Regions from separate parts of the Phenylobacterium sp. GW823-FHT02A09 genome, predicted to be linked through region 2. Evidence: predicted binding sites of a transcription regulator. Region 2 holds the regulator's gene; each other region holds the start of a gene.
The links. Region 2 encodes LexA, which represses DNA repair genes until DNA is damaged. Its sites were predicted from a motif close to ATGTTCNCNANNTGTTCT; they were not measured.

Region 1 (4,422 bases), on a different contig from region 2:
GCCGGTGAATAGCGCACAGACCAGTCGGCCAGGGCCGTCAGGGCCGCGGCGTCGGCCTCCGGCTCGCTCTCGGCGACGACCAGATCGGGAACCAGCGCCATGGCGTCGGTCGCCTTCTGTCCCGGAAACAGGCCGAGCGCCCTGGCGGCCTTGTCCGCCGCCGCCAGCCGCCGGGCGCCCTTGACGGTTTCGACCAGGGCGAAGGGCCGGGGGGCCTCAGATGCTCCCCCTCTGGGGGAGCTGTCAGCCGTATGGCTGACTGAGGGGGACTTTGACTCCTCCGACTTGAGAGAAGTCCCCCTCCGTCTCGTCGCTTCGCGCCGATCCACCTCCCCCAGAGGAGGAGGACCTGGGCGTCGCCCATCAACTTGCGAGACGTTCCGCCGGCGCCAGTTGGCGATCGCCCAGTTCGGCGACCAGACGCAGAGGATGCGGGCCATTCTCGGCCTCCCAGGTGTATGCGGCCTCGGCTTCCATCAGCCACGCGCCGGTCCGCCCGCCCCGGCAGCGCTCCAGTTCGACCCGCCAACGCGGCGGGCCGAGGCCGAATTCTCCTGGCCCAGGTTCGCTGGGCGCAGGCGTGATCTTCCAGCGGGTGGCGGCGGCCGAGCCCGCAGTCTCCCTGCGCGCCTGCCCGCCATAGGGCCGGCGGCGGATCATGAAGCCGGTGGCCCCATGCTTTTCACAGGCCAGCTGCAGCCGTCGGCCGGCGGTCAGGTCCACCCCCTCCACCTCGGCGAAGACGGCGGCCACGCCGAGGGTCGACAGCGCGTCCTCGGCCACCGCCAGGGCTTCGTCCTCGTCGCGGGCGCAGACCTGGATCAGCCGCTCGGCCGGAAAGCCGAGCCCGACCAGGCCAGGGGCGAAGAGATCGTCCCGCCGCAGGATCCACACCGCCTGTCCGCGGCGGGCCAGCGGTGCGGCGGCCAGGGCGGCGAACGCGGCCGGGCATGCGCCGAGCTCGGTCTCCATCCCGGCCCCGAGCAGCTCGTGCCACTGGCCCAGCGGCAGCCCGCCGCCCGGTAGGCAGGCATCGATCGCACCCGCCCCGAAAGGCAGGGATTCGGAGTCCGCCCGGCCGCCCGCCTCGAGGGCGGCGATCTTCGCCTTGAGAGCCGCCAGGCGGCTGTCGCGAAAACCGGACATGGCTTTTCGTTCTCCGAAGTTCTACTTTTGTTCTAGTTTCGGCGACGAGAGAGTCAAGCACCTCCCGGTGGCGCCGCAGGCCGCAAGCGGGTGCTATGCTCGCCGCAAAGAGACGAACGGGAGGTCCAGATGTCGGCCGCAGTTCAGCTTCTCGTCGGCACCCGCAAGGGCGCCTGGATTTATCGCAGCGACGCCGCGCGACGGACGTGGTCGGTGCAGGGTCCGATCTTCCTCGGCCACATCGTCAACCACCTGGTGCTCGATCCGCGCGACGGAAAGACCCTGCTGATGGCCGCCTCGACCGGCCATCTTGGCCCGACGATCTTCCGCTCCACGGACGATGGCGCGACCTGGATAGAGGCGCAGCGACCGCCCGCCTTTCCCAAGGTCGAGGGCGACGGACCGGCGCGCTCGGTCGACCATGCATTCTGGCTGGAGCCGGGTCATGCCGGCGAGCCGGGTGTCTGGTGGGCCGGCGCCTCGCCGCCCGGCCTGTTCCGCAGCGCCGACGGCGGGGCGACCTGGGACAGCGTCGCCGGCTTCAACGACCATCCGAAATACTGGGACTGGTGCCCGGCCGACGGCGGCACGCCCGACGGGGCGCTGCTCAACCAGATCCAGATCGATCCGCGCGATGCGCGCCACATGTACATCGCCACCTCGACCGGCGGCGTGTTCGAAAGCCTCGACCAGGCCGCGAGCTGGAAGCCGCTGAACCAGGGCGTCGAAGCCAACTTCTTTCCCGACCCCTATCCGGAGTACGGCCAGGACGCGCACTATATCGCCTTGGCCCCGACCATGCCCGACCGCATCTGGCAGCAGAACCACTGCGGCATCTATCGCCTCGACCGCCCGGCCGAGCGTTGGGACCGGATCGGCCAGGCCATGCCCCAGGAGATCGGCGACATCGGCTTCACCATCGTCCCGCACCCGCGCGACGCCGACAGCGCCTGGGTGTTTCCGATGGACGGCACCGAGGTCTGGCCGCGCACCAGTCCAGGCGGGCGGCCCGCCGCCTATCGCACCCGCGACGCCGGCCAGAGCTGGCAACGCCAGGATCAGGGGTTCCCCACCGAGCAGGGCTGGTTCACCGTCAAGCGACAGGCCTTCTGCGCCGACGCCAACGATCCGGTCGGGCTCTATCTGGGCGCCACCAACGGCGAGGTCTGGATGAGCGACGACGAGGGCGAAGGCTGGCGGCCGATCGCCCGGCACCTGCCGGAAATCTATTCCGTGGTGGCGGCGCCGCTCTGATGGTTCAGGTGTTCATCCCCTCGCAGCTCACCTCCTACACCGAAGGCGCCAGCCGGCTGGCGGCGGAAGGCGGCAGCATCGCCCAGGTGCTCGACGACCTCGACCGGCGCTTTCCCGGTCTGAAGTTCCGGGTGATCGACGAGCAGGACCGCATCCGCCGCCACATGCGCATCTTCAAGAACGGCGACCGCGCCAAGGACATCGACCAGGCGGTGGGCGACGCCGACGAGGTGCTGATCTTCGGGGCGCTGTCCGGCGGCTAGAGAATCTCGTCAGGCTCCGGAGTGACCGGAAAGCGCACCGCCGCGATCTCCTCGCGGCCCTCCATCCAGGCCTTGGCGAGGCGATGGCCGCCGTCCATCAGCCGGCCGTCGGCGCAGAGGATCACCGGATAGGCGAGATCGGCGTCGAAGATCCGCTGCGCGTGCTCGGCCACCTTGCGGACCGTGGGAACGTGGCGCTCCTGGAACCAGCAGTCGATGTCGAACTCGGCGATGTCGGCGAGCTTCACCTGCTCCACCGGCAGGCCGGCGCTCAGCGCCCACAGCCGGTCGGTCCACCAGAGGCCCCGGCCGCCGGGCACGGGGCGCGTGTACTTCTCTCGGCTCATGGGGTCTGCCGGCTCAGCTTCTGAGGGGCGACCGCGGTGTAGCTCTGCTTGAGCCAGGCCTTGAGCGTCTCAAGTTCGGCCAGGATGTCGTCGTCAGGACCGAAGTCGGCGGTGACCCAGTCGTGCTGCTTGTACCAGCCCCTGGCCTCGCGAACGAAGGGCAGGTCGGCAGCCATCTCCGCCGAGATCGGCAGCTTGACGATGATGGTGAGCGCGTCGAGCGGCTGGGCCTTGTCGCCGAAGACGGCGAACATCTTCTGGCGCATATAGAGACCGCGCGTGAACGCCCAGGCGGGGCCGGCGGTGGTCTCGGGAAAGGTCAGGCCGTAGGCGGTGAGCTCGGCTTCCGCGCGCTGGTGCGGCGTCTGGGACATGGGGCCTCCCTGCGGAGACCGAGGTTGCGCGAGGCCGCACCGCCCGGCAAGGCGGCGCGGCCCGCGACAGATCAGAAGCGCAGGGTGCGCGCTTCCTTGACGTGCGGCAGGGCGCGGATCTTCTCGACCAGCGCGTCGCCCGGATCCTGGTCGACGCCGACCAGGGCGATGGCGTCCTCCCCGGCCGAGACGCGGCCGAGGTTGAAGGTCGCGATGTTGACCTGCTCTTCAGCCAGAAGCGCGCCGAGCGCGCCGATGAAGCCCGGCTTATCGAGGTTGTTCACATAGAGCATGGTCGGGGCGAACGGCGCGTCCAGGTCCATGCCCTTGACCTCGACCACGCGCGGCGCGCCGGCGATCACGGTGCCGGCGAACGAGCGCTTGCCGAGCGCCGTCGTGACGGTGATCCGCACCAGACTGTCGAAAATCGGCGAGTCGTCCTGCTTGCTCTCCGAGACGGTGATGCCGCGGTCCTTGGCCACGGCCGGAGCCGAGACCATGTTCACCTCGGCCAGCATCGGACGCAGGGCGCCGGCCAGCGCCGCGGCGGTCAGCGGGCGGGTGTTGAGGTTGGCGACTTCGCCTTCATAGGCGATGTCGACGGCCTTGACCTCGACGTCGACCATCTGGCCGGCGAAGGCGCCCAGGCGCTCGGCCAGGGCCACGAACGGCTTCAGCTTCGGGGCCTCGTCGGCGGTGACCGACGGGCTGTTGAGGGCGTTGGAGACCGCGCCGGTGAGCAGGTAATCGCTCATCTGCTCGGCGACCTGCAGGGCGACGTTCTCCTGGGCTTCCATGGTCGAAGCGCCCAGGTGCGGGGTGGCGATGAAGTTCTCAGCGCCGAACAGCACGTTGTCCTTGGCCGGCTCCTCGACGAACACGTCGAAGGCCGCGCCGCCGATGTGGCCGTCGTCCAGGCCCTTGCGCAGGGCCGCTTCGTCGACCAGGCCGCCGCGGGCGCAGTTGACGATCAGCACGCCCTTCTTGGTCTTGGCCAGGTTCTCGGCCGACAGGATGTTGCGGGTCTTGTCGGTCAGC
Region 2 (4,422 bases):
CTCGCGCTCGGGCGCCGCCGACGTGCTGACCGAGCTGGGCGTCAATCTGGCCGCCACCGCCGAACAGCAGCTGCGCGCCCTGGACGAGGCCAATGTCGCGTTCTTCTTCGCCCCGGCCCACCACAGCGCCATGCGCCACGTGGCCCCGATCCGCACCGACCTGGGCTTCCGCACCATCTTCAACCTGCTGGGCCCGCTGACCAATCCGGCCAACGCCCAGCGCCAAGTCATGGGCGTGTTCGCCGATCGCTGGGTCGAGCCGCTGGCCCGCGTGCTCGGCGCGCTCGGCGCCGAACGGGCCTGGGTCGTGCACGGCGGCGGTCTCGACGAGATGACCACCACGGGCGAGACCAGCGTCGCTGAATATCGCGACGGCCAAGTGCGGCTGTTCACGATCACCCCGGAGGCCGTCGGCCTGCCGCGTTCGGCGCTGGCCGACCTGACCGGCGGCGCGCCGGCTCACAACGCCGTCGCCCTGCGCGAACTGCTGGACGGCGCCCAGGGCGCATATCGCAACATCGTGCTGCTGAACGCCGCCGCCGCCTTTCTGGTCGGCGAACAGGTCGAGACGCTGCGCGAAGGCGTCGAACTGGCCGGCCAGATCATCGACGACGGCCGCGCCAAGGCCGCCTTGGACAAGCTGGTCGAGGTGACCGCGCCATGAGCGACATCCTCGACAAGATCGCCGCCTACAAGCGCGAGGAAGTCGCCGAGCGGAAAGCCCAGCGGACCCTGGCCGACCTCGAAGCCGCCGCCCAGGCCGCCTCTGCGCCGCGCGGCTTCCGCGCCGCGCTCGAGCGCGCCCACTCGCCCGGCAAGCTGGCGCTGATCGCCGAGATCAAGAAGGCCTCGCCGTCCAAGGGCCTGATCCGCGAGGACTTCGATCCGCCGGCGCTGGCCAAGGCCTACGAGGCCGGCGGCGCGGCCTGCCTGTCGGTGCTGACCGACGGACCGAGCTTCCAGGGCGCGGACGCGTTCCTGGCCGCCGCGCGCGACGCTGTCGCCCTGCCCGCCCTGCGCAAGGAATTCCTGGTCGATCCCTGGCAGGTCGTCGAGGCCCGCGGCTTGGGCGCCGACGCGATCCTGGTGATCATGGCCATGGTCGACGACGCGCTCGCCGCCGACCTGATGTCGGAAGCCGCCCGCCTGGGCATGGACGCGCTGGTCGAGGTCCACGACGAGGACGAGATGGTCCGCGCCGGCAAGCTCGGCGCGACCCTGGTCGGCGTGAACAACCGCAATCTGCGCACCTTCGAGACCGATCTCGCCATCACCGAGCGGCTGGCCGACGCCACGCCCGACAACGCCCTGCTGGTCACTGAGAGCGGCATCTTCACGCCACTGGACGTCACCCGGCTGGAACGCTGCGGCGCGAGCGCGATGCTGGTCGGCGAAAGCCTCATGCGGCAGGCCGACGTCGCCGCAGCGACCCGCGCCCTGCTCGGCTGAGTCGGGCTCCGGCCCCTTCAAGCGATCGAAAAAGCCTAGCTTTTCAAAGGCTCCACGGTAACTTGACATTAACCCAGAACACCTAGAGAACATTCGTGACGTTAGCGCTTTGTTCTCAAGGGCTCGACAGCCATGCTCACCCGTAAGCAACACGAACTTCTCATGTTTATCCATGAGCGGATCAAGGAAACCGGGGTCTCGCCGTCCTTCGACGAGATGAAGGAGGCGCTGGACCTGGCCTCCAAGTCGGGCATTCACCGGCTGATCACGGCGCTCGAGGAGCGCGGCTTCCTGCGCCGCCTGCCGCACCGGGCCCGCGCGCTCGAAGTCGTCAAGCTGCCGCAGCAGGCGACCACCGCGGCCCCGCCCAAGGGCCGCTCGCCGTTCAAGCCGCAGTTGGTCGAAGGCGCCGGCGACGCTCCGGTGATGCCGATCGCCAACGACACCCGCGAACTGCCGATCCTCGGCCGCATCGCCGCCGGTACGCCGATCGAGGCGATCCAGCAGGAACGCGACCGGATCCCGGTGCCGGAGACCATCCTCGGCGCCGGCGAGCACTTCGTGCTCGAGATCGCCGGCGACTCGATGATCAACGCCGGCATCCTCGACGGCGACTATGTGGTGATCCGCAAGACCGACACCGCCAATTCCGGCGACATCGTCGTCGCCCTGGTGATGGGCGAGGAAGCCACCCTCAAGCGCCTGCGCAAGAAGGGCGCGTCGATCGCCCTGGAGGCCTCGAACCCGGCCTACGAGACCCGCATCTTCGGTCCCGATCAGGTGCAGGTGCAGGGCCGTCTCGTCGGCCTGATTCGCCGCTACCACTGACGGCGTCAGCGGCTCCAGGGCCGCTGGCCGCGCAGGTCCTGCGCCCAGACGATCCGCCAGCCATCGGCCGTCCGATAGAGTTCGGCCGATCCTCCGCGTTGGAAGTCGGCGTCGGTGAGGGTGAGCGCCTTCGGACAGGGCGGCGCCTGACCGCGGATAACGACGATCTCAGCCCACTGGCAGAACAACGGCTGCTTCTTTTCGATCGTCGAGGCCCGGCGCGTGAAGATCGCAGCGATGCGCGCGTCCTTGCTCGCCTGCAGCGGCGCGCAGGACCAGCGGTCGCAGTCATAGCCGCCATCGCGAGCGTCGGCGTCCGCCACCGTCAGACCCCGCCGCCGCGACCAGAGTTCGGCGGCGAACAGCTTGGCGTCGGGACGTAGCAACACCGCCTCGTCGCCACGCCTCACGGCGACCGCCGAACCATCGGCGGAGATCCACGCGTCCGGCGCAGGCGGCCGCGGACAGAGCCATACGGCCAGCGCCAGCGGCAGCCCCAACCAGCGCAACGGCCCCTTCCACAGACATAGCCACAGCACCCCGACGAACGCCGCCGGCAGGGTCCAGGCCGGCGCGCTCGCGAAGATCCGCTGGCTGCCGGGCATCCCCGCGACCCACGAAGCGATCATGTTCATGGTGTCGATGGCCAGGCCGGCCGCCGCCAGAGGGAGGCCGCCCAATCCCAGCGGCGCGAGCACCGCCCCGATCGCCAGGGCAGGCATCATCAGGAACGAGGTGATCGGCGCGGTCAGCAGGTTGGCGACCAGGCCGAAAGTCGAGACCCGGTTGAAGTGCTGCATGGCGAACGGCCCGGTCGCCAATCCCGCCACGAAGCTCGCGCCGATGCTGGCCGCGGTCCACACGCCGAGCGCCTGCACCACGCGGATCGGCCAGGGCGTGTTGATTTCGGTCGGCGGCCTTGGCCAGGCCTCGGCCAGCGCGACGAGCGCGGCCGTCGCCGCGAACGACATCTGAAAGCCCGGGGCGGCCACCGCTTCAGGCTGCAGCGCCATGATCACCAGGGCGGCGATCGCCAGGGTGTGCAGGCTGATCGCGCGTCGATCGACGAGGATCGCCAGGAACGCCGCGCCGGCGGTGATCGCCGCCCGCTCGGCCGGCGCCGGCGCGCCGGAGATCACCAGATAGAGCGTGACGGCGGACAGGCCCGCGGCCGCCGCCACCTTCTTGGACGACACGCGCAACGCAGCCCACGGCCAGGCCGCGATTCCCAGACGCACCGCCGCGAAAGTGAAGCCGCCGACGATCGCCATGTGCAGGCCCGAGATCGAGATGATGTGCGCCAGGCCCGATGCGCGCAGATCCTCGACCTGCTCCTTCGGCACGAATGCCTCGTGACCGCTGATCATCGCCGCCGCCAGGCCGCCGCTCTCGACGCCCATCTCCTCGACGATCCGCTGGGCCAGCGCCCAGCGGATCGCGTTGACCTTCATCTCCAAGGCGAGACGCCACGGCGGCGGCGCTGCGGCGATCGGCTCGACCGACGTCAGCGCAAATCCGACGCCGCCGACGCCGTCGAAGAACGCGTCGCGGGCGAAGTCGTAGGACCCGGGGCTGGCGGGCGGCGGCGGCGCATTGACCATGCCCTTCAGCGAGATCGCGGAGCCAGGCGCCGGCAGAATATCGTCGTCGCGCAACGTCACGCGAATCCGGATCGGCGTTTCCTCCGGCGCCAGGCCGCTGATACGGATCGGCGCGATGAGCAGCCGCGGCCCGCCCTGGCCCGGGCTCGCCACATCGACGACGAATCCCTCGATCAGCCGCACACCGCCTCCAGCCGGCGCGATCGGCGCCCGAACCGCTTGGGTGCGAAGCTTGGCCGCGGCGAATCCGCCCAGCGCGAACGCCGTCAGTACGAGCAGCACGACCGCCGGCCGGCCGAGCGTCAGGCGCGATACGCCCGCCAGGATCAGCGCGGCCGCCGCCAGCAGCCCATAGGCCACCAACGCCAGCGGTTCGGATGGGAGCGCCAGATTGATTGCGGCCCCGGCGCCGAACGCGACGGGCGTCCAGAGACTGATCGGTTGCACGGAGGCTTGATCGACAAACCATGTTGCGATGCGGCGAAGGCTAGGACGTGGCGAAAAGGGCGTGTTAAGAGGCGCCGCGCGCACGTCAGGCGCGCCT
Region 3 (4,422 bases), 550 kb from region 2:
ACCCAGCGCGGCAGCCGCGCGAAGAACAGGCTGGGCCGCAGCAGCGAGAAGCTGATGTCGATCGGCCGGGTCTGCATCTGCGGCCAGACCCGCGCGCCGCGCGCGAACTGCTCCTCGACGCGGGCCAGGATCCGCGGGGCGTTGTCCGGGGTCGAGGTGTTGTCGAACACCGGCGAGAAGGTGGTCGGAATCCCGTGCTTGAGCGACAGCTCGGAGAGCTGGTCGATGCGCGCGATGGTGATGTCGACGTCGTAGAACTCCGGCACGCACTGGAGCATGCGCCCGAACTCGCCCAGCACGGCCGACAAGGCGTCCAGTTCGGCGAAGTCGGCGAAGCGGCTGGGCACCGGGCGGCCGTGCTCGTCCAGATCGACGAAGCTGGTCGAGAGGCCGACCGCGCCGGCCTCCAGGCACTCGCGCAGGACGGCCTGCATCGCGACGACCTCTTCAGCCGTCGCCGTCCGCTGCTGGGCCGCTTCGCCCATCACCCACAGGCGGATGACGCTGTGGCCGACCAGCGGCGCGACATTGATCGACAGGTTGCGGGCGATGGCGTCGCGGTAGCCGGCGAAGTCCTCCCAGCTCCAGTCGAAGGCCTGGGTGAAGGCCTCGGGCGGCATCTCCTCGATCTGCTGGAACATGCCCACGACCTTGGGCCGGTCGGCGGCCTTGAGCGGGGCCAGCGACAGCGAGCAGTTGCCCGGGACGATGCAGGTGACCCCGTGCTCCAGGGCCGGCCGCGCCGCGCCGTCCCACAGCAGCTGGACGTCGAAATGCGTATGCGGATCGATGAAGCCTGGGGCGATGACCCGCCCGCCGGCGTCGATCTCGCGCCGGGCCGGACCGGACACCTCGCCGACCGCGGCGATCAGGCCGTCCTTCACCGCCACGTCGCCCTTGAAGGCCGTTTCGCCGGACCCGTCGACCACGAGCCCGTTACGCACGATCACGTCGAACATGTTCCCTCCAGCAGCTTGCGCCAGGAATGCCCGGCCAGCTCGTCCAGGTGCGCCGCCCCGCAGGCGGCCATGAGTTTCAGGCCCTTGTCGGCCTCCAGCACCACCACGCCCACACCCCCGTTGGGATAGCGCAGGCGCAGCACCAGTTCGGCCGATCCGTCATGGCCGGCGGCGATCTCCGCTCCGGCGATCACGGCCTCGGCGCTCATCGCCGCGGCGGCTCCACGAACACCACGTCGCTGCCGAGGATCAGCCCGGCCGGCTTGCGCATGGCGAAGATGTGCAGGTTCCAGCTGCGGATCTGGTCGACGGCGCTGTCCAGCGGTTCGTCCGGCAGGGCGCGGGCGGCGATGTCCTGCACGCTCTCGCCGGCCATCGGGGTCACGAAGCGCCGCTGTATGGTGAGATCCATGGGCTTCCTCCGGTCTTGTTGGACGAAAGCGTGCTCGGCCCTCCGCCGCGTAAGTCGAGCGGATTTCTCGGGGCTGCTGACAAGACTGCTGACAGGTTTGTGCGGTCCGCGCGCTAGAACCTGCCGGTGATATCGCCGCAGCGGGTTTGTTCCCTCAATGTTCCCGTGTTATCGGTGAGTCTCGGAACTACATTGGACGGGAGCCGCTGAGGGCATCGGCGGCTGCAAGCGTTTTCCGGAAAAACATGGCCGAACAGCTCAATTTCATCCGTGTCCGCGGCGCCCGCGAGCACAATCTGAAAGACGTCAGCGTGGACATCCCGCGCGGCGAACTCGTCGTGTTGACCGGGCTTTCCGGCTCAGGCAAGAGCTCGCTGGCGTTCGATACGATCTACGCCGAGGGCCAGCGCCGCTATGTCGAGAGCCTCTCGGCCTATGCGCGCCAGTTCCTCGAGCTGATGAGCAAGCCGGACGTGGACCTGATCGAGGGGCTGTCGCCGGCCATCTCGATCGAGCAGAAGACCACCAGCCGCAACCCGCGCTCGACCGTCGGCACGGTGACCGAGATCCACGACTACATGCGCCTGCTGTGGGCGCGGGTCGGGGTTCCGTACTCGCCGGCCACTGGTCTGCCGATCGAGAGCCAGACCGTCAGCCAGATGGTCGACAAGCTGACCGCCCTGCCCGACGGCGAGCGGATCTACCTGCTGGCCCCGGTGGTGCGCGGCCGCAAGGGCGAGTACCGCAAGGAAATCGCCGAGTGGCAGAAGGCCGGCTTCCAGCGGCTGAAGATCGACGGCGAATTCTATCCGATCGAGGACGCCCCGGCGCTCGACAAGAAGTTCAAGCACGACATCGACGTCGTCGTGGACCGCCTGGTCACCAAGGGCGGCATGGAGACCCGCTACGCCGACAGCCTGGAGACCGCGCTGCGGCTGGCCGACGGCATCGCCACCGCCGAGTGGGCCGATACGGCCGAGGGCGAGGCCGAGCCGCGGCGGCTGATCTTCTCGGAGAAGTTCGCCTGCCCGGTCTCCGGCTTCACGATCAGCGAGATCGAGCCGCGGCTGTTCTCGTTCAACAATCCCTACGGCGCCTGCCCGGTCTGCGACGGCCTGGGGGCCAAGCTGGCCTTCGACGCGGACCTGATCACGCCCGACAAGGACAAGACCCTGCACAAGGGCGCGATCGCGCCGTGGGCGAAGGGACCTTCGCCGCTCTACACCCAAACCCTGCAGGCGCTGGCGGCGCACTACGGCTTCTCGATGGACATGCCGTGGTGGAAGCTGCCCGAGGGCGCCAAGACCGTGGTGCTGTACGGATCGGGCAGCGAGAAGATCAAGTTCGTCTATGACGACAACGCCCGGAAGTACGAGGTCAACAAGACCTTCGAGGGCGTGCTGCCGAACCTGGAGCGCCGCTGGCGCGAGACGGATTCGTCCTGGGTGCGCGAGGAACTGGGCCGCTACCAGTCCGAGACGCCCTGCGAGGCCTGCAACGGCTATCGTCTGAAGCCCGAAGCCCTGGCCGTGAAGATCGACGGCAAGCACATCGGCGAGGTCAGCCGCCTGTCGATCAAGCATGCCGGCGAGTGGTTTACCGACCTCGACAACCATCTGACCGAAAAGCAGATGGAGATCGCGCGGCGGATCTTGAAGGAAATCAACGACCGCTTGCGGTTCCTGGTCAATGTCGGGCTCGACTACCTGAACATGAGCCGCGCCTCGGGCACGCTGTCAGGCGGCGAGAGCCAGCGCATCCGGCTGGCCAGCCAGATCGGCTCGGGCCTGACCGGCGTGCTCTACGTGCTGGACGAGCCGTCGATCGGCCTGCACCAGCGCGACAACACCCGGCTGCTGGAGAGCCTGAAAGGCCTGCGCGACCTCGGCAATTCGGTGCTGGTGGTCGAGCACGACGAGGAGGCGATCATGACCGCCGACTACGTCATCGACATGGGCCCGGCCGCCGGCGTCCATGGCGGCGAGGTGGTGGCCGAGGGCACGCCCCAGCAGGTCATGGACAATCCCAACAGCATCACCGGCCAGTACCTGTCCGGCGCGCGCGAGATCGAGATTCCGGAGGACCGGCGGCCGATCTCGAAGAAGAAGGTGCTGCGCGTCGTCGGGGCCACCGGCAACAACCTGAAGAACGTGACGGCGGAGATCCCGGTCGGGACCTTCACCTGCATCACCGGCGTGTCCGGCGGCGGCAAGTCGACCTTCACGATCGAGACGCTCTACAAGGCCGCCGCCCGCCGGCTGCACAACGCCTCGGACGCCCCGGCCCCGCACGACAAGATCGAGGGGTTGGAGAACTTCGACAAGGTCATCGACATCGACCAGTCGCCGATCGGGCGCACGCCGCGCTCGAACCCGGCGACCTATACCGGCGCCTTCCAGCCGATCCGCGACTGGTTCGCGGGCCTGCCGGAGTCCAAGGCCCGCGGCTACGGCCCGGGCCGGTTCAGCTTCAACGTCAAGGGCGGGCGCTGCGAAGCCTGCCAGGGCGACGGGCTGATCAAGATCGAGATGCACTTCCTGCCGGACGTCTACGTCACCTGCGACGTCTGCCACGGCAAGCGCTACAACCGCGAAACGCTCGAGGTGCTGTTCAAGGGCAAGTCGATCTCCGACGTGCTGGACATGACCGTCGAGGAGGCGGCCGACTTCTTCAAGGCCGTGCCGCCGGTGCGCGACAAGATGGATACGCTGAAGCGCGTCGGCCTGGGCTACGTCCAGGTCGGGCAGTCGGCGACGACGCTGTCGGGCGGCGAGGCGCAGCGCGTGAAGCTCAGCAAGGAGCTGTCGCGGCGGGCGACCGGCAAGACGCTCTACATTCTCGACGAGCCGACCACCGGCCTGCACTTCGAGGACGTCAAGAAGCTGCTCGAAGTGCTTCACGAGTTGGCCGACCAGGGCAACACCATGGTCGTCATCGAGCATAACCTCGACGTCGTGAAGACCGCCGACTGGATCGTCGACTTCGGCCCCGAGGGCGGCGACGGCGGCGGCGAGATCGTCGCCCAGGGTTCGCCGGAACAGGTCGCCGCCA

Region 1: the regulator LexA is predicted to act here: its motif matches at 1,163-1,180, upstream of AC1Q87_RS12425 (ImuA family protein).
Region 3: the regulator LexA is predicted to act here: its motif matches at 1,518-1,535, upstream of uvrA (excinuclease ABC subunit UvrA).

Annotation. Positions count from the first base shown of each region.
Region 1 is NZ_JBXAJZ010000002.1:1,045,669-1,050,090, reverse strand. Features, by position in the region: gene AC1Q87_RS12430 (DUF6504 family protein) at 1-197, opposite strand, end outside; gene AC1Q87_RS12425 (ImuA family protein) at 364-1,146, opposite strand; gene AC1Q87_RS12420 (WD40/YVTN/BNR-like repeat-containing protein) at 1,276-2,400, shown strand; gene AC1Q87_RS12415 (MoaD/ThiS family protein) at 2,400-2,663, shown strand; gene AC1Q87_RS12410 (hypothetical protein) at 2,660-3,010, opposite strand; gene AC1Q87_RS12405 (MmcQ/YjbR family DNA-binding protein) at 3,007-3,384, opposite strand; gene serA (phosphoglycerate dehydrogenase) at 3,456-4,422, opposite strand, start outside.
Region 2 is NZ_JBXAJZ010000001.1:595,231-599,652, reverse strand. Features, by position in the region: gene trpD (anthranilate phosphoribosyltransferase) at 1-664, shown strand, start outside; gene trpC (indole-3-glycerol phosphate synthase TrpC) at 661-1,449, shown strand; gene lexA (transcriptional repressor LexA) at 1,582-2,277, shown strand; gene AC1Q87_RS03095 (ComEC/Rec2 family competence protein) at 2,283-4,325, opposite strand.
Region 3 is NZ_JBXAJZ010000001.1:1,141,322-1,145,743, forward strand. Features, by position in the region: gene AC1Q87_RS05670 (N-acyl-D-amino-acid deacylase family protein) at 1-959, opposite strand, end outside; gene AC1Q87_RS05675 (hypothetical protein) at 947-1,168, opposite strand; gene AC1Q87_RS05680 (hypothetical protein) at 1,165-1,371, opposite strand; gene uvrA (excinuclease ABC subunit UvrA) at 1,617-4,422, shown strand, end outside.